3 regions of the Streptosporangium sp. NPDC002524 genome follow, and region 3 is predicted to be linked to each of the others. Evidence: riboswitches for the same ligand, from Rfam matches in the RefSeq annotation. Region 3 holds a riboswitch; each other region holds the start of a gene.
The links. A riboswitch is a leader RNA that binds a small molecule or an ion and turns the genes downstream of it on or off. The one in region 3 is predicted to bind cobalamin.
Positions count from the first base shown of each region.

Region 1: linked by a shared signal. The riboswitch ahead of ABT053_RS01755 (ribonucleoside-diphosphate reductase subunit alpha) and the one ahead of ABT053_RS06170 (CbtB domain-containing protein) in region 3 are both predicted to bind cobalamin.
Region 2: linked by a shared signal. The riboswitch ahead of cobN (cobaltochelatase subunit CobN) and the one ahead of ABT053_RS06170 (CbtB domain-containing protein) in region 3 are both predicted to bind cobalamin.

Region 1 is NZ_JBEOWK010000001.1:425,496-430,938, reverse strand. It holds gene glmS (glutamine--fructose-6-phosphate transaminase (isomerizing)) at 1-548, shown strand, start outside; gene ABT053_RS01760 (tripartite tricarboxylate transporter substrate-binding protein) at 887-1,822, shown strand; cobalamin riboswitch at 1,827-2,027, shown strand; gene ABT053_RS01755 (ribonucleoside-diphosphate reductase subunit alpha) at 2,144-4,591, shown strand; gene ABT053_RS01750 (ribonucleotide-diphosphate reductase subunit beta) at 4,637-5,443, shown strand, end outside.
Region 2 is NZ_JBEOWK010000035.1:38,067-43,509, forward strand. It holds gene ABT053_RS38740 (NmrA family NAD(P)-binding protein) at 1-361, shown strand, start outside; gene cobN (cobaltochelatase subunit CobN) at 371-4,213, opposite strand; cobalamin riboswitch at 4,350-4,522, opposite strand; gene ABT053_RS38750 (ferredoxin-like domain-containing protein) at 4,569-5,443, shown strand, end outside.
Region 3 is NZ_JBEOWK010000003.1:272,593-278,035, forward strand. It holds gene ABT053_RS06155 (VWA domain-containing protein) at 1-67, opposite strand, end outside; gene ABT053_RS06160 (histidine phosphatase family protein) at 145-708, opposite strand; gene ABT053_RS06165 (CbtA family protein) at 705-1,448, opposite strand; gene ABT053_RS06170 (CbtB domain-containing protein) at 1,456-1,650, opposite strand; adenosylcobalamin (AdoCbl) riboswitch at 1,668-1,801, opposite strand; gene dop (depupylase/deamidase Dop) at 2,089-3,606, opposite strand; gene ABT053_RS06180 (acyltransferase family protein) at 3,694-4,851, opposite strand; gene arc (proteasome ATPase) at 5,049-5,443, opposite strand, start outside.

The DNA of each region.
Region 1 (5,443 bases), on a different contig from region 3:
TGTCTCCCGCCGACGGCCGCAGGATCTGCGACGGCCTGCGGAGGCTGCCGGACCAGATCAAGGAGATCCTGGCGCTGGAGCCGCAGCTCAAGGAGCTGGCCGGCAAGTACGCCGAGTCGCCGAGCATGATGTTCGTGGGCCGGGTCAGGGGCTATCCGGTGGCCCGCGAGGGCGCGCAGAAGCTCAAGGAGATCTCGTACGTGCACGCCGAGGCGTATCCGGCCAGCGAGCTCAAGCACGGGCCGCTGGCGCTGATCGGGCCGGACATGCCGACGGTGGCGATCGTCCCCGACGACGAGCTGCTGGACAAGAACCTCACCACGCTGGGCGAGATCCGCGCCAGGGGCGGCAGGGTGCTCATGGTGGGCCACCGTACGGCCGACCCCAAGCTGGCCGACGACTGCGTCGTGGTGCCCAAGAACGAGACCGAGCTGGACCCGATCCTGCTCTCGATCCCGCTCCAGCTCTTCGCCTACCACGCCGCCGTGGCGCTGGGCCGGGACGTCGACAAGCCGAGGAACCTGGCCAAGAGCGTCACGGTGGAGTGAACCCCGCTTCCTCTCGTGTCCCCGTCCCCGTCCCGTCCCCGTTCCCGTCTCCGGTCTGCCGGGGGCGGGGTACGCCTTCCGGGGCTCCTCTCCCGTGGAGACAGCCGCCCCCGATATCCGGATTTTTGGTGGTTTTTCCGGTGATCTGCGGCTGAGTGATGGACTGCCGGAAATTCCGGCATACCCCACTTCATCACGGAAAGTGATGGGTAGGTAACCTATGGAATAGGGGGTTCTTGGGGGAAGGGGCGCTTATGCGCCGTAGGGGGTTTTTCGCATTGGCGGCGGGGGCCGTGCTCGTCGCGGGGTGCGGCACGGACACCGGCCCCGATTCCGCGGTGAAGCGCCTGTTCCTCCTCGAATCGACCGCCGACGGCCACGGCTGGGACGGCATCGCGGGCAGGCTGGCGACCGTCCTGGTCCAGTCGGGGCTGGTGGGCACCGCGATGGCCGTCGAGCGGCAGGGGGCCCTGGGCTCCGCCCCGCGCGACGCGTTCGGCGTCTTCCGCGGCCCCTTCGCGCGCGAGGGCAGGCTGCTCGTCACCTCGATGCCGATGGTGGCCGCCGCGGAGATCGCCAACACCGCGGCCGTGGTGAACGCCGCCACCCCCATCGCCCGCCTGGCCGGAGACTGGGCGGTCCTGGTCGTCCCCTCCGGCTCCCCCCTGCGTACCTTCGAGGACTTCGTCACGCGGCTGCGGCACGACCCCGCGAAGCTGACGGTCGGCGGCCGGTCGGAGGGCGGCTCGGACCACGTGCTCTACGGCATGATCGGCAAGTGTCTCGGGGTGGACACCCGGCTGCTGGAGTACGCCGGATACCTCGCCCCCGAGGACGCCTCCGAGGCGCTCCACGTCGGCCGGGTGGCGGCCCTGCTGGGGTCGGCGCGCGCCCTGCGGCCCGAGATCGCCGCAGGCCGGCTGCGGCCCCTGGTGGTCTCCTCCGGTGGCCGGATCGACGGGATCGACGCCCCGACGCTCATGGAGGTCGACGTCCGGCTGGAGTACAGCGACTGGTGCGGCCTGCTGGGCCCCAAGGACATGAGCCCGGGGGACCGGGACGCCGCGATCGCCCTGTGTGACGGTATCGACGCCGCGCCGCGCTGGCGTGCCCTGTGCGCGTCCCACGGCTGGAGCCGGGTCTACCTCAGCGGCGACGAGTTCCGCCAGTGGCTCTCCACCGAGACGGCCCGCACGCGCGGCGTGCTGCACGAGCTCGGACTGTTGAAGTCCTCCGACACAACTTGTTGGGGTAGTTGCGTCAGACGCCCCTAGATGTAGGATCCTGCTCGTTGCTGGTTCGCCCCGCGAGGGGCGAGGCAAGAGGGAACCCGGTGAGATTCCGGGACTGCCCCGCAGCGGTGAACGGGAACGAAAGCCGTCATTGAGCACTGGGTGAGCCATGCCCGGGAAGCGACGGCCGGTAGGCGTGTGTGGTGCGCCCGTGAGTCCGAAGACCTGCCGGTGACGTGATTGTCCAGGGCCTCGTGGGAGGGCCCGCGGAACGAGGCGATCCGGCGTGCCCGGGATCGCTCGCGGACGCGTGCCCATCCGGCGGAGCCGTACGGGGAAGTCCGATCGAGCGAGGGGCACTACGTGACACAGGCATTGGCGGAGACCGCGACGGGTGGCGCGGCGGGGACCGCGACGGACGACGGCGACATCGGAGACGCGGAGAACGTCGCGGGTGCCGCGGGCACGGTGACGGCCGCGACGAGCGAGGGCGCCGTCGGGAACGCGGTGGCCGCGGCGGGCGGCGCCGGTGTCGGGGACGCGGTGGCCGTGACTGGCGGCGACGGTGTCGGGGGCGTGGCGACCTCGACGGGCGGCGACGGTGTCGGGGGCGTCGGGAGTTTGCTGGACGGGCGCAGGCTGGCGATCGACGAGGCCGCCGCACGGGTGATCACCGATCCCGCCAACTCCAGGGCCGCCGCCGCGATGCTGGCCGAGCTGATCGCCGACGAGGCCGCCGAGCACGGCGTCCGCGACTTCTCCGAGTCCGTCGCCGCGACCCACGAGGCGGGGCTGATCCAGGACGGGCTCGCGGAGTTCGTGGCCGCCCACGCCGGGGCGCTGGACGCGCTGGCCGATCCGGAGGCCGACGCCAGGTTCGAGTATTTCGGGCTGCGTACCGTCTACGACCGCTACCTGCTGCGCCACCCGCGGACCCGCAAGGTCCTGGAGCGCCCGCAGCACTTCTTCCTGCGGGTGGCCTGCGGCCTGTCCGAGACCGTCGAGGAGGCCGCCGAGCTGTACGCGCTCATGGCCACCCTGTCCTACCTGCCCAGCTCGCCCACGCTGTTCAACTCCGGCTCCCGCAGGCCCCAGCTCTCCTCGTGCTTCCTGCTCGACTCGCCCCGCGACGAGCTGGAGTCCATCTACGAGCGCTACGGGCAGGTCGCGCGGCTGTCGAAGTACGCGGGGGGCATCGGGATCTCCTGGACCAGGGTCCGCTCGCGGGGCTCGCTGATCCGGGGCACCAACGGCCACTCCAACGGCATCGTGCCCTGGCTGCGCACGCTCGACTCCAGCGTCGCCGCGGTCAATCAGGGAGGCCGCCGCAAGGGCGCGGCCTGCGTCTACCTGGAGCCCTGGCACGCCGACGTCGAGGAGTTCCTGGAGCTGCGCGACAACACCGGCGAGGAGGCCCGCCGCACGCACAACCTGAACCTGGCCAACTGGATCCCCGACGAGTTCATGCGCCGCGTCGAGGCCGACGGGGTCTGGTCGCTGTTCGACCCCAAGGACGTCCCGCACCTCACCGACCTGTACGGCGCCGCGTTCGACGACGCCTACCGGGCCGCCGAGGCCGAGGGCCGGTTCACCAGGCAGATCCCCGCCCGCACCCTGTACGGGCGGATGATGCGCACGCTCGCCCAGACCGGCAACGGCTGGATGACCTTCAAGGACGCGGCCAACCGGACCTCCAACCAGACGGCCAGGCCGGAGAACGTCATCCACCTGTCGAACCTCTGCACCGAGATCCTGGAGGTCACCGGCGACGCGGAGACCGCCGTCTGCAACCTCGGCTCGATCAACCTCGCCGCCCACCTGGCGGCGGAGGCCGGGGCGTCCGGAGAGGCCGGGGAGGCCGGGGACGGGATCGACTGGGCCCGGCTGCGCGCGACCGTCCGCACCGCCGTGCGGTTCCTCGACCGCACCATCGACCTGGGCTTCTACCCGACCCCCGAGGCGGAGGCGGCCAACCGGAGGTGGCGCCCGATCGGGCTCGGCGTGATGGGCCTGGCCGACGTGCTGTTCACGCTGCGGCTGCCGTTCGACTCGCCGCGCGCCCTGGAGCTGTCCACCCGGATCTCCGAGGAGATCGCGCTCGCCGCCTACCGGACCTCCTCAGACCTGGCCGTGGAGCGGGGCCGTCACCCCTCGTACGAGGAGACCAGGGCCGCGGGCGGGGTGCTGCACCCCGACCACTACGGGGCGGCGGGGTCGGCGGAGTGGGCGGAGCTCAGGGAGCGGATCGCCGGGACCGGGCTGCGCAACTCGCTGATGATCGCGATCGCGCCGACGGCGACGATCGCCTCCATCGCGGGCTGCTACGAGTGCATCGAGCCGCAGGTCTCCAACGTCTTCAAGCGCGAGACCCTCTCGGGGGAGTTCCTTCAGGTCAACCGCTATCTCGTCCGCGACCTCCAGGCACGTGGGCTGTGGACCCCGCCGATCCGCGACGCGATCAAGCGCGCCGACGGCTCCGTCCAGGACATCCCGGAGATCCCCGCCGACCTGAAGGAGCTCTACCGGACCGCCTGGGAGCTGCCGCAGAAGGCGCTGATCGACCTGGCCGCCGCGCGCACCCCGTACATCGACCAGTCGCAGTCGCTGAACCTCTTCATGGCCACGCCGACCATCGGCAAGCTCTCCTCGATGTACGCCTACGCGTGGAAGTCGGGTCTCAAGACCACCTACTACCTGCGCTCGCGCCCGGCCACCCGGATCGCGCAGGCCACCGTGGCGGCGCCGGTCGCCGATCCCGGGGCCGTGGCCTGCTCCCTGGAGAACCCCGAGTACTGCGACGCCTGCCAGTAGCCGTCGCCCCGGTTCCCTGAAAGCTTTCGGAAAGGCACTATCCCGATGTTGCTCGACCCCGGCATGGACCTCACCCTGCGGCCGATGCGCTATCCCGAGTTCTACGAGCGCTACCGGGCCGCGATCCGCAACACCTGGACCGTCGAGGAGGTGGACCTCACCTCCGACCTGGCCGACCTGGCGAGGATGACGCCCGAGGAGCGCCACCTGATCAACCGCCTCGTGGCGTTCTTCGCCACCGGTGACTCGATCGTGGCCAACAACCTCGTCCTCAACCTCTACCAGCACCTCAACGCCCCCGAGGCGCGCCTGTATCTCAGCAGGCAGCTGTTCGAGGAGGCGGTGCACGTCCAGTTCTACCTGACCCTGCTGGACACCTACCTGCCCGATCCCGACGAGCGGGTCAAGGCCTTCGCCGCGGTCGAGCACATCCCCTCGATCCGGGACAAGGCGGAGTTCTGCTTCCGCTGGATCGACTCGCTCGGCGGGCTGACCCGGCTGGAGACGCGGGAGGACCGGCGGGCGTTCCTGCTCAACCTGATCTGCTTCGCGGCGTGCATCGAGGGGCTGTTCTTCTACGGGGCCTTCGCCTACGTCTACTGGTTCCGCTCCAGGGGCCTGCTCAGCGGCCTGGCCACCGGGACGAACTGGGTGTTCCGCGACGAGTCCATGCACATGGAGTTCGCCTTCGGTGTCGTGGAGACCGTACGGGCAGAGGAGCCGGACCTGTTCGACGACAAGCTCGCCGAGCAGGTGACCCGGATGATCGAGGAGGCGGTCGCGGCCGAGCTGGCCTTCGCGGCCGACCTGTGCGGCGACGGCCTGCTCGGGATGAGCGTGGACCAGATGCGG
Region 2 (5,443 bases), on a different contig from region 3:
CCCCGAGCGCTTCGACGGCCCCGTCTGCTACCCGCCGGGCGCCGAGGCGGCCGACCACGCGACCGTCGCCGCCCTGCTCGGCGAGGCGCTCGGCCGCCCGGTCAGGTTCGAGCCGATCGATCCCGAGACCTGGCGCCGGGAGCTGGCCGAGCTCGCCGCCACCGACACCGACGGCGTGGTCAACCCCGACATGGCGCGTCACATCACCGCCGTCGCGGCCCACATCGCCGGACGCGGCCCCACCCGGCCGGCCGACCGCGACGAGCTGCGCCGCCTGATCGGCCGCGACCCGGTGACCCTGCGGGACTTCCTCCTCGCGGGCGCGGCCACGGCCGATCCCCCGCCACCCGGTGGACGGTGAACCCGTGGGTCAGGCGCCGTCCTCCAGGTCTCCCTCGGACTTGAGGTAGACCTCCTGGAGGTCGCGCAGGACGGCGGGGTCGGGGTGCTCCCACATGCCCCGGTTGGCCGCCTCCAGCAGCCGCTCGGCGATCCCGTGCAGCGCCCACGGGTTGGACCTGGCCATGAACGCCTGGTTCTCCGGGTCCAGTACGTAGGTCGCGGCCAGCTTGTCGTACATCCAGTCGGCGACGACGCCGGTGGTGGCGTCGTAGCCGAACAGGTAGTCGACGGTGGCGGCCAGCTCGAAGGCGCCCTTGTAGCCGTGCCTGCGCATCGCGGCCAGCCAGCGGGGGTTGACCACCCTGGCGCGGAAGATTCTGGACGTCTCCTCGGAGAGCGTCCTGGTGCGGACCGCGTCCGGCCTGGTGCTGTCGCCGATGTAGGCGGCCGGGGCCTTGCCGGTGAGCGCCCGGACGGTGGCGATCATGCCGCCGTGGTACTGGAAGTAGTCGTCGGAGTCGGCGATGTCGTGCTCGCGGGTGTCGACGTTCTTGGCCGCCACGGCGATCCTGCGGTAGGCCGTCTCCATGTCCTGCCTGGCGGGGACGCCGTCGACGCCCCGGCCGTAGGCGAAGCCGCCCCAGACCGCGTACACCTCGGCCAGGTCGGCGTCGTCGCGCCAGTTGCGGCTGTCGATGAGCGGCAGCAGCCCGGCCCCGTACGCGCCCGGCCGGGAGCCGAAGATCCGCATGGTGGCCCTGCGCTCGTCGCCGTGGGCCGCCTGGTCGGCGAGCACGTGCGCCCGCACGTAGTTGAGCTCCTCGGGCTCCTCCAGCCCGGCCGCGAGCCGTACGGCGTCGTCCAGCATCGCCACGACGTGCGGGAAGGCGTCGCGGAAGAAGCCGCTGATCCTGACGGTGACGTCCACGCGCGGGCGGCCCAGCTCGGCGGCGGGGATGGGCTCCAGGCCGGTGACGCGGCGCGAGGCCTCGTCCCAGACCGGCCGCACGCCGAGCAGCGCCAGCACCTCGGCGACGTCGTCCCCCGCGGTACGCATGGCGCTGGTCCCCCAGACCGACAGGCCGACCGAGCGCGGCCAGTCACCGGTGTCGGCGCGGTAGCGTTCCAGCAGGGAGTCGGCCATCGCCTGGCCCGTCTCCCACGCCAGCCTGCTCGGCACGGCCTTGGGGTCGACCGAGTAGAAGTTGCGGCCGGTGGGGAGCACGTTGATCAGCCCGCGCAGCGGCGACCCGCTCGGCCCCGCCGGGACGTAACCGCCGTCGAGGGCGTGCAGGATCGCGTCGATCTCGTCGGTGGTACGCGCCAGCCGGGGCACGACCTCGACGGCGGCGAACCGCAGGATCCGCTCCACCGTCCCGAGATCCGCGCCGGGTGCGCCGGTCGATCCCCTCGCGTCGCCCGTGCCGGGGGCGCCTTCCGGATCGGCCGAAACGATCGTGCCGGGGGCGCCGCCCTCAGCCATCACGCCGGTCGCGCCTGCCACGTTGTCGGCCCCGCCGCCCTCAGCCGTCACGCCGGTCGAGCCGGTCGTGTCGTTCGAGCCGTTCGAGTCGGCCGGAGCGGCCAGGGCGGCCGGAGCGACCGGAGCGGCTGGGGAAGCCGCGTGGCCCAGGATCTCGGCGGTCACCTCGCCCGCCGCCGACGGGTCCCAGCCACGCCGCTCCATGGCCTCGACCAGGGCGCGGGCCAGGGTCTCGGCCTCGTCGACGCCGACCCGTCCCGCGCTGCCGTCCTCGGCCAGGCCGAGGGCCTCGCGCAGCCCGACGAGCGCCTCGCTGCCCGCCCACATCTGCCGGGCGCGCAGCATGGCCAGCACCAGGTCAACGCGCGGCTGCCCCTCGGGGGCGGCCCCCAGCACGTGCAGGCCGTCGCGGATCTGGACGTCCTTGACCTCGCACAGCCAGCCGTCGATGTGCAGCAGGAAGTCGTCGAACTCGGCGTCGTGCGGGCGGTCGGCGATGCCGAGGTCGTGGTCGAGCCTGGCGGCCTGGATGAGCGTCCAGATCTGGGCGCGGATCGCGGGCAGCTTGGCCGGGTCCATCGCCGCGATGGAGGCGTGCTCGTCGAGGAGCTGCTCCAGCCTGGCCATGTCCCCGTAGCTGTCGGCGCGGGCCATCGGGGGCACGAGGTGGTCGACCAGGGTGGCGTGCGCGCGACGCTTGGCCTGGGTCCCCTCACCGGGGTCGTTGACGAGGAACGGGTAGATCAGCGGCAGGTCGCCGAGCGCGGCGTCCGGGCCGCAGGAGGCCGACAAGCCCGCCGACTTGCCGGGCAGCCACTCCAGGTTGCCGTGCTTGCCCACGTGGACCATCGCGTGCGCGCCGAAGCCGTCGGCCAGCCAGCGGTAGGCGGCCAGGTAGTGGTGGCTGGGCGGCAGGTCGGGGTCGTGGTAGATCGCGATGGGGTTCTCGCCGAAACCGCGCGGCGGCTGCACCATGACCACCACGTTGCCCGAGCGCAGCGCGGCCAGCACGATCTCGCCCTCCGGGTCGCGCGACCTGTCCACGAACAGCTCGCCGGGCGCCGGGCCCCAGTGCTCCTCCATCCGGGCGCGCAGGTCCGAGGGGAGGGTGGCGTACCACTCGGCGTACCGGCCCGCCGCGATGCGCACCGGGTTCCCGGCGAGCTGCTCCTCGGTGAGCCAGTCCTGGTCCTGCCCGCCCGCGGCGATCAGCGCGTGGATGAGCGCGTCGCCGTCCTGCCCGGTCACCCCGGGCAGCTCGTCCTCGGCGCCGATGTCGTACCCGCGCTCGCGCAGCGCGGCCAGCAGCCGCACCAGGCTGGCCGGGGTGTCCAGGCCGACGGCGTTGCCGATGCGGGCATGCTTGGTGGGGTACGCCGACAGCATCAGCACCAGCCGCCGCTCGGCGGGCGGGATGTGCCGCAGCGCGGCGTGCCGCACCGCGATACCCGCCACCCGCGAGGCCCGCTCGGGGTCGGCCACGTAGACGGTCAGCCCGTCCTCGTCGATCTCCTTGAAGGAGAACGGCACCGTGATGATCCGCCCGTCGAACTCGGGGATCGCGACCTGGGTGGCGGCGTCCAGCGGGGACAGGCCGTCGTCGTTCTCCGCCCAGGAGGCCCGGCTGCTCGTCAGGCACAGGCCCTGCAGGATCGGCACGTCCAGCTCGGCGAGCGCGCCGACGTCCCAGGCCTCGTCGTCCCCGCCCGCCGACGCGGTCGCCGGACGGGTGCCGCCCGCGGCGAGCACGGTCACCACCAGGGCGTCCACCGTACGCAGGACCTCCACCAGGCCGGGCTCGGCGGTGCGCAGGGAGGCGCAGTACACCGGCAGCGCCCGCGCGCCCGCGTCCTCGATCGCCGAGCAGAGCGCCTCGACGAAGGCCGTGTTGCCGGCCACGTGGTGGGCCCGGTAGTAGAGCACCCCGACGACGGGCCCGTCGTGCCCGTCCTGGTCGCGCGCCTCGCGCTCCAGCGTGCCCCACGTGGGGGTGGGCTCGGGCGCGGCGAACCCGTGGCCGGTGAGCAGCAGCGTGTCGGACAGGAAGTGGTGCAGCTCGGTCAGGTTGGCCGGGCCGCCGTGGGCGAGGTACGCGTGCGCCTCGGCGCAGACCCCGCCGGGCACGGTGGACAGCTCCATCAGCTCGGCGTCGGGCGCCTGCTCGCCACCGAGCACGACGACGGGCCGGGGACCGGCGAGCAGGGCGTCCAGCCCCTCCTCCCAGGCGCGGCGCCCGCCCAGCAGGCGTACCACGACCAGGTCGGCGCCCTCCAGCAGCGGCGGGAGGTCGGCTGCGGAGAGCCTGGCGGGGTTGCCGAGCCGGTAGCCGGCGCCGCTCGCGCGGGCGCTCAGCAGGTCGGTGTCGGAGGTCGAGAGCAGGAGGATCACGCGCCACACTCCAGGAGAGGCAGGGCGGTACGGCCCAGGGATGCCACGACGTGGCGGGGGAACGGCGATGTCACGGTGTCGCGGGGGAACGGCGAAGAGCGCACGGAGCTTCCTCCCTCGGGGTCCTCGCCCCGGGTCGTCGTCGGCCGCGACGGCTGGAGTCTCCTGGCTCCCGGATCGGTGCTCACCCCGGCCTTCCCGCCCGTCGTCGGACAGTGGCCCGGGTGGGGTTCGCTCCCCGGTTACAGTGGCGGGACCGCGCCGGAATCACACCGGCTTCCTCCCTTTGCCGTCGCCACCGATGACACTACGGCAGTCCGGTTCGTTGCAAGAAACTGGCGTTAACATCCTTCGAGTGTCCATTGCCGACTTTTCCGGACGATCGCGACTCGACGCGTGCCCCGGGGCGCTCCAGGTCCATGCCGCCGCGGACGGCGGCCTGGCCCGCGTCCGCGTGCCCGGTGGCCGTCTCACCCCTTCCCAGCTGCGCGAACTCGCCGACGCCGCGTCGACGTACGGCAGCGGCGTCATCGAGCTGACCTCCCGCGCGAACGTCCAGGTACGCGGCCTCGGCCCGGCGGATCCGGACGGCGACGCGGGGGGCGGTACGGGGAACAACGCGGAAAATGGCGCGGAGAACGGGTTCGCCGCGCGGATGGCGAGGGCGGGTCTGCTGCCCTCGGCGACGCACGAGCGGATCCGCAACATCCTCGCCTCCCCGCTGACCGGACTGACCGGTCTGGACGGGCCGACCGGACTGACTGAGCCAACCTGGTCTGCCGGATATACCGGGTCTACCGGGTCTACCGGGCTGAGCGCACCGGCCGAACCGGCTGACCCGAACAGGGCGAACGGACCAAGCAGACCGAACGGACCGAACAGGCTGAGCGGATCGAGCGGGCCGAGTGGCGCGGATGCTCCGGACGGCACGAACGTCCCGGGGTATCCGGGCCACCCACGCCGTTCAGGTCATCCGGACGGCGGCGGGATCGTCGACGTCACACCGCTGATCGGCGAGCTGGACCGGCGGCTGTGCGCCCGCCCCGCCCTCGCCGCCCTGCCGGGGCGGTTCATGTTCGCCCTCGACGACGGCCGGGGGGACGTGGCCGGACTGGGCGCGGACGCCGGGATCCTGCCCACGGGGCCGGACGAGGCCGCGCTGATCCTCGCCGGGACCGACACCGGCCTGCGCGTCCCGCTGGACGGCGCCGTGACCGCCCTCCTCACCGC
Region 3 (5,443 bases):
GGATCAGCGCGAGTTTCAGGTCCTCCAGCCCCACGATCGCGGTGAAGGGATAGCGGGAGTCAGGCACCTTCGGGATCTCCTGTCCGTCTCGTCGAAATCAGTCGAAAGCAGTCGCGATCAAAGGGCCGCCGGGCGCTCTGACCGTCATGGGAGGTAGCTGAGCCGCCAGCGCCCGCCGCGCCCGGTGAGCGTCACGCGGGCCAGCGGCGCGACGTCGACGCGCCAGAAGGACTGGGCGGGGGCGCCGAGGGCGTGGACGACCGCGGCGCGGACGACCGCCGGGTGGGTGACCGCGACGGCCCTGCCGGGGGCGCGGGCGGCGAGCCAGCCTGACACCCGGGCGAGGAGCGCGGTGACCGGCTCCCCGCCGTGCGGCGCCGCGCCGGGGTCGCCGAGCCAGGAGGCGAGCGCCTCGGGTTCGGCGGCCTCGACCTCGCCGAGGGTCATCCCGCTCCAGCGGCCGTAGTCGCAGTCGGCCAGCAGCGGGTCGTGCTCGGCCCGCAGGCCGAGCGCCGCCGCGGTCTGGACGCAGCGCAGCTCGGGAGGGCAGGCCGCGGGCCCCGGGCCGAGGTCCCCCGCCATCTCCCCGGCCCGGCGCAGGCCGCGTTCGTCGAGTGGTTCGTCACCCGGGAACGCGGCCCGTACCGTCGCCGAGGTGGAGGCGTGGCAGACCAGGAGCAGGCGGGTGACCCCCGAGGGGGTCGTCACACCGGGCCGCGCCTGCGGGCGGCGAAGGCGAACAGCGCGCCGACACCGGCCCAGAAGACCACCTGGGTCCCTATGGAGGCGACCCTGAAGTCCCACAGGAGGTCGGCGGGGAAGCCCTGGGGCACCTCCGAGATCTCCGGCAGGAGGATCCAGGCCGCGACGACGGGGACCAGGAAGGTGGCGCCCGCCGACAGCCAGCGCACCCACGGTTCGCTCCGCGAGGCGTAGCGGTAGGCGGCGACGGCCGCGGCGACGGCGAGGATCCCGATGACCACCGCGACCAGGTAGAGCACGGTTCGCTGGTTGATGGTCTCCGGATCGCCGACGGCCGGAGGGTTGGCGGGATACTTCACGAAGGGGATGAGGACGACGGAGGTGAACGCGGCGGCGGCGAGCGTGACCGCGAGCACCGGTTCCGAGCGGGGTCCCGCCCGGCCTCGTACGGCCGCGTAGACGAGGGAGAACAGGCCCCCGATCGCCAGGCCGTACAGGCCGAGGGCGAGGAAGAGCCCGAAGCGCTGCCCGTCCCTGCTGACCAGCGCCTCCTCCTCGTCGTGGGAGTGGGCGGCGGTCCCGGTGTCGTCGTGTGTCCCGGCCGGGGCGGCGGCCGCGGCGGCCGCCTCCTCCAGCGCGATGGCCTGGTCGATGCGCGGTTCGCCGACGGTGTAGGCGAAGACGGCCGCGAGCAGCCCTGCGAGCAGTCCGACGACGAGACCCCGGACGATGAGTTTGGTGATCACCTGTGGCTCAGTGGCACGGTACGCCGAGCAGGTGACGCCCGTCGTGCATGAGTTCGTGCAGGTAGTTTCCCGCCTGGGAGATCGCTCCCTGGTCGAAGGTGACCAGGTAGGCGAGGAGCAGCAGCACCGGTACGGCGAGCAGCCAGCGGGTGAGCGAGGGCCATGGGATGGGCTGAACGTGCGGTGCCGAGATCTGGCTCACGGCCACCTCCTCCGGGATTTACGCGTCCCTTTTCGTAGGTCGGTGGCGGCCGAGTGTGACCTGGCTTCCGGCTCCGGGGAGCCGGTTACAGTGGCGCGACCGCACCGGAATCTCACCGGATTTCCCTCGCACCGCCACAAAACACCCGGAACGTATCCCGGTTCTCCGTCCCCCGTCAATCCAGGTGTCCGGTTTGCCGGGATCCGGCCCGCAAGGGATCCGGCCCGCAAGAGGCCCGGCCACCAAGGGATCCGGCCCGCAAGGGGTCCGGACGTCCGGACACCAAGAGGTCCGGGCGGCAAGGGATCCAGCCGGAAAGGGGTCAGGGCAGCGAAGGGTCCGGGCACGCCGAGGGGGGAGGTGGTCCGGGCCGGACCGCCTCCCCCCTCTCAGGACCTCTCAGGACCCCTCAGGCGCCTCTCGGGACCTCCCGGCGGCTCACTGCTCGCCGGTCAGCGCCGTCACCAGCTCCGCGGCGGTACGGCAGCGGTCGAACAGCTCCCCCACGTGGGCCTTGGTGCCGCGCAGCGGCTCAAGGGTGGGGACGCGCTGCAGCGACTCGCGGCCGGGGATGTCGAAGATGACCGAGTCCCAGGAGGCCGCGGCCACCGACTCGCTGTACTGGCTCAGGCATCGGCCGCGGAAGTAGGCCCGGGTGTCGTTGGGCGGCACCTCGACGGCCCGCTGGACCTCTTCCTCGGTGACCAGGCGCTGCATGCGGCCCCGGGCGACCAGGCGGTTGTAGAGCCCCCGGTCGGGCCGGATGTCGGAGTACTGGAGATCGACGAGCTGCAGGCGCGGGTGCGACCAGGGCAGGCCGTCACGCGTGCGGTAGCCCTCCAGGAGCTCCAGCTTGGCCACCCAGTCGAGCTCCCTGGACAGCTGCATCGGGTCCTCCGCCAGGCGGGTGAGGACCGACTCCCAGCGCTCCAGGATGTCCTTGGTGGGCTCGTCCAGGCCGTTGGCGCTGCGCTCCTCGGCGTACTTGCGGGCGAGCTCCAGATACTCCATCTGCAGCTGCACCGCCGTCAGCTTGCGGCCGTCGCGCATGGAGATCTCGTACTTGAGCGTGGGGTCGTGCGAGACCGCGCGCAGGGCCTGGACGGGGTTGTCCACGGCGAGGTCGCGGGTGAAGTAGTTGTCCTCGATCATGGCCAGGACGAGCGCGGTCGATCCCAGCTTCAGGTAGGTCGAGATCTCCGACATGTTGGCGTCGCCGATGATGACGTGCAGGCGGCGGTATTTCTCCGGGTCGGCGTGGGGCTCGTCCCGGGTGTTGATGATCGGCCGCTTGAGCGTCGTCTCCAGGCCCACCTCGACCTCGAAGAAGTCGGCCCGCTGGCTGATCTGGAAGCCCTCGCCCCGGGAGTCCTGGCCGATGCCGACCTTGCCCGCGCCGGTGACGACCTGCCGGGAGACGAAGAACGGCGTCAGGTGCCTGACGATGTCGGCGAACGAGGTGGCCCGGCGCATGAGGTAGTTCTCATGGCAGCCGTAGGAGGCGCCCTTGTTGTCGGTGTTGTTCTTGTAGAGCTGGATCGGGGCGTTGGCCGGCATCGCCGAGGCGCGGACCGCCGCGTCGTGCATCACCCGCTCGCCCGCCTTGTCCCAGATCACCGCCGCCCGGGGATTGGTGCACTCGGGCGTGGAGTATTCGGGGTGGGCGTGGTCGACGTACAGCCTGGCCCCGTTGGTGAGGATCACGTTCGCCAGGCCGAGGTCCTCGTCGGTCAGCTGGCTCTGGTCGGCCACCTCCCGCGCGAGGTCGAACCCCCGTGCGTCCCGCAGCGGGTTCTCCTCCTCGAAGTCCCATCGCGCGCGCCGCGCCCTGGCGGCCGAGGCCGCCAGATAGGCGTTCACGACCTGAGAGGAGGTCACCATCGCGTTGGCCCCCGGCTGTCCGGGCACGGAGATGCCGTATTCGGTCTCGATGCCCATCACCCGCCGTACCGTCATGCGCACCCTCTGTTCGTCAGGGACTGATTCTCTCCGTGGTATCTATTCCCGACCCTAGACCCTTCACTATGCCCGGTGGTCGGACAGTTATGGCACCGAAGCCTTTTCGCCCGTTGCGAGGGGGATCGAGGAGAGCGCGGGGAGCTGTGACGGGGACGGGGATGCGGCCTTTCTGCGCCTCCTGGACTTGACGAACTCCTGAAGCGGGCGCTCGGCCACCCGGTACACCACGTACGAGAACGCCATCGCGGCCAGCAGGGTGACCAGCGCGGTCAGCGGGGGCGGCAGCGTGTCCCGCAGGGCGGGGACGATCAGGACGGCGGCCGGGGTGTGGAAGAGGTAGAGCGGGTAGGTGAGCGCGCCCAGGACGACCAGGCCGCGCCAGCGCAGCCACCCCAGCCAGCCGAGCGCCACCATCGCCATGAGCACGTAGAAGCCGACCACGGTGGCGACCACGGCCCACTCGGGCACGGGCATCGCGGCGTAGCCGACGTTCTCGATCCGCCCGGCCACCCGGTCGAGCGCCGCGCTGACGGCGAGGCCGCCGCTGATCCCGGCCAGGCACCACAGGACGAGCCTGGGGCCGAACTTCGTCATCAGGAAGAACGCCATGCCGCCGACGAAGTACGCCGCGTACTTGGGCATGACCACCAGGTCGACCCAGGCCTCCTCGCTCCCGGCGAAGTACCCGGCCGCCAGCAGCCAGACGCCCATGAAGGCCAGGCAGCGGTTGAGCGTCACCCCGGCGATCACCAGGATCGAGATCAGCACGTAGAAGCGGAGCTCCACCCAGAGCGACCAGTAGACGCCGTTGGCGTCGTAGACGCCGAGGGCCCGCTGGAGCATCGTGAGGTTGATCCCGTACTCGCCGAGGCTGAGCTTGGGGTCCAGGGCCGTGGCGGCGGTGAGCCCGTAGACGGCGGCGGTGACGGCCACGCTGACCCAGTAGGCGGGATAGAGCCGCACCAGCCGGGAGAGGGCGAACGCCCCCAGGCCGCGTCCCCAGATGCTCATCAGGATCACGAAGCCGCTGATCATGAAGAACAGCTCGACGCCGAGGATGCCGAGCCCGGAGAGGGTGGAGATCGCCGGGAACAGCTCCGCCGGGCGGTCGCCCCACACCGAGGCGAAGGCGATGAAGTAGTGGAAGGCGAGCACCGCGATGGCGGCGAGGAAGCGCAGGAGGTCGAGCTCGGCGAGGCGGCCGCTTCCCCGAAGCGCCTCGCGGGAGCCCGCGCCGTTCACCGGGCGGCCGGACCGGAATGTTCACGCACGCCACTTGGACGGCGTCTCGATCACCTGGGTTCCCTGTGACCGCTGTCCATTTCTGTCCACTTCTGGGGCGGACGTGAAAGGAGATATGGATTAATGCGACAAAGGGATTAAAAAGGCCAGCGGCGCGGCCCCCGCGATGGGGAGCCGCGCCGCCGGTGACGCGTGTTCTACAGGTACTGGCCGGTGTTGGCCACCGTGTCGATGGAGCGTCCGGCCTCGGTGCCCTGCTTGCCCGTCACGAGGGTGCGGATGTAGACGATCCGCTCGCCCTTCTTGCCGGAGATGCGGGCCCAGTCGTCGGGGTTGGTGGTGTTGGGCAGGTCCTCGTTCTCGGAGAACTCGTCCACGCAGGCCGCCAGCAGGTGCTGGATCCGCAGGCCCTTCTGGCCGGTCTCCAGGAACTGCTTGATCGCCATCTTCTTGCCGCGGTCGACGATGTTCTGGATCATCGCGCCGGAGTTGAAGTCCTTGAAGTACAGGACCTCCTTGTCGCCGTTGGCGTAGGTCACCTCGAGGAAGCGGTTCTCCTCGCTCTCGGTGTACATCCGCTCGACGACCCGCT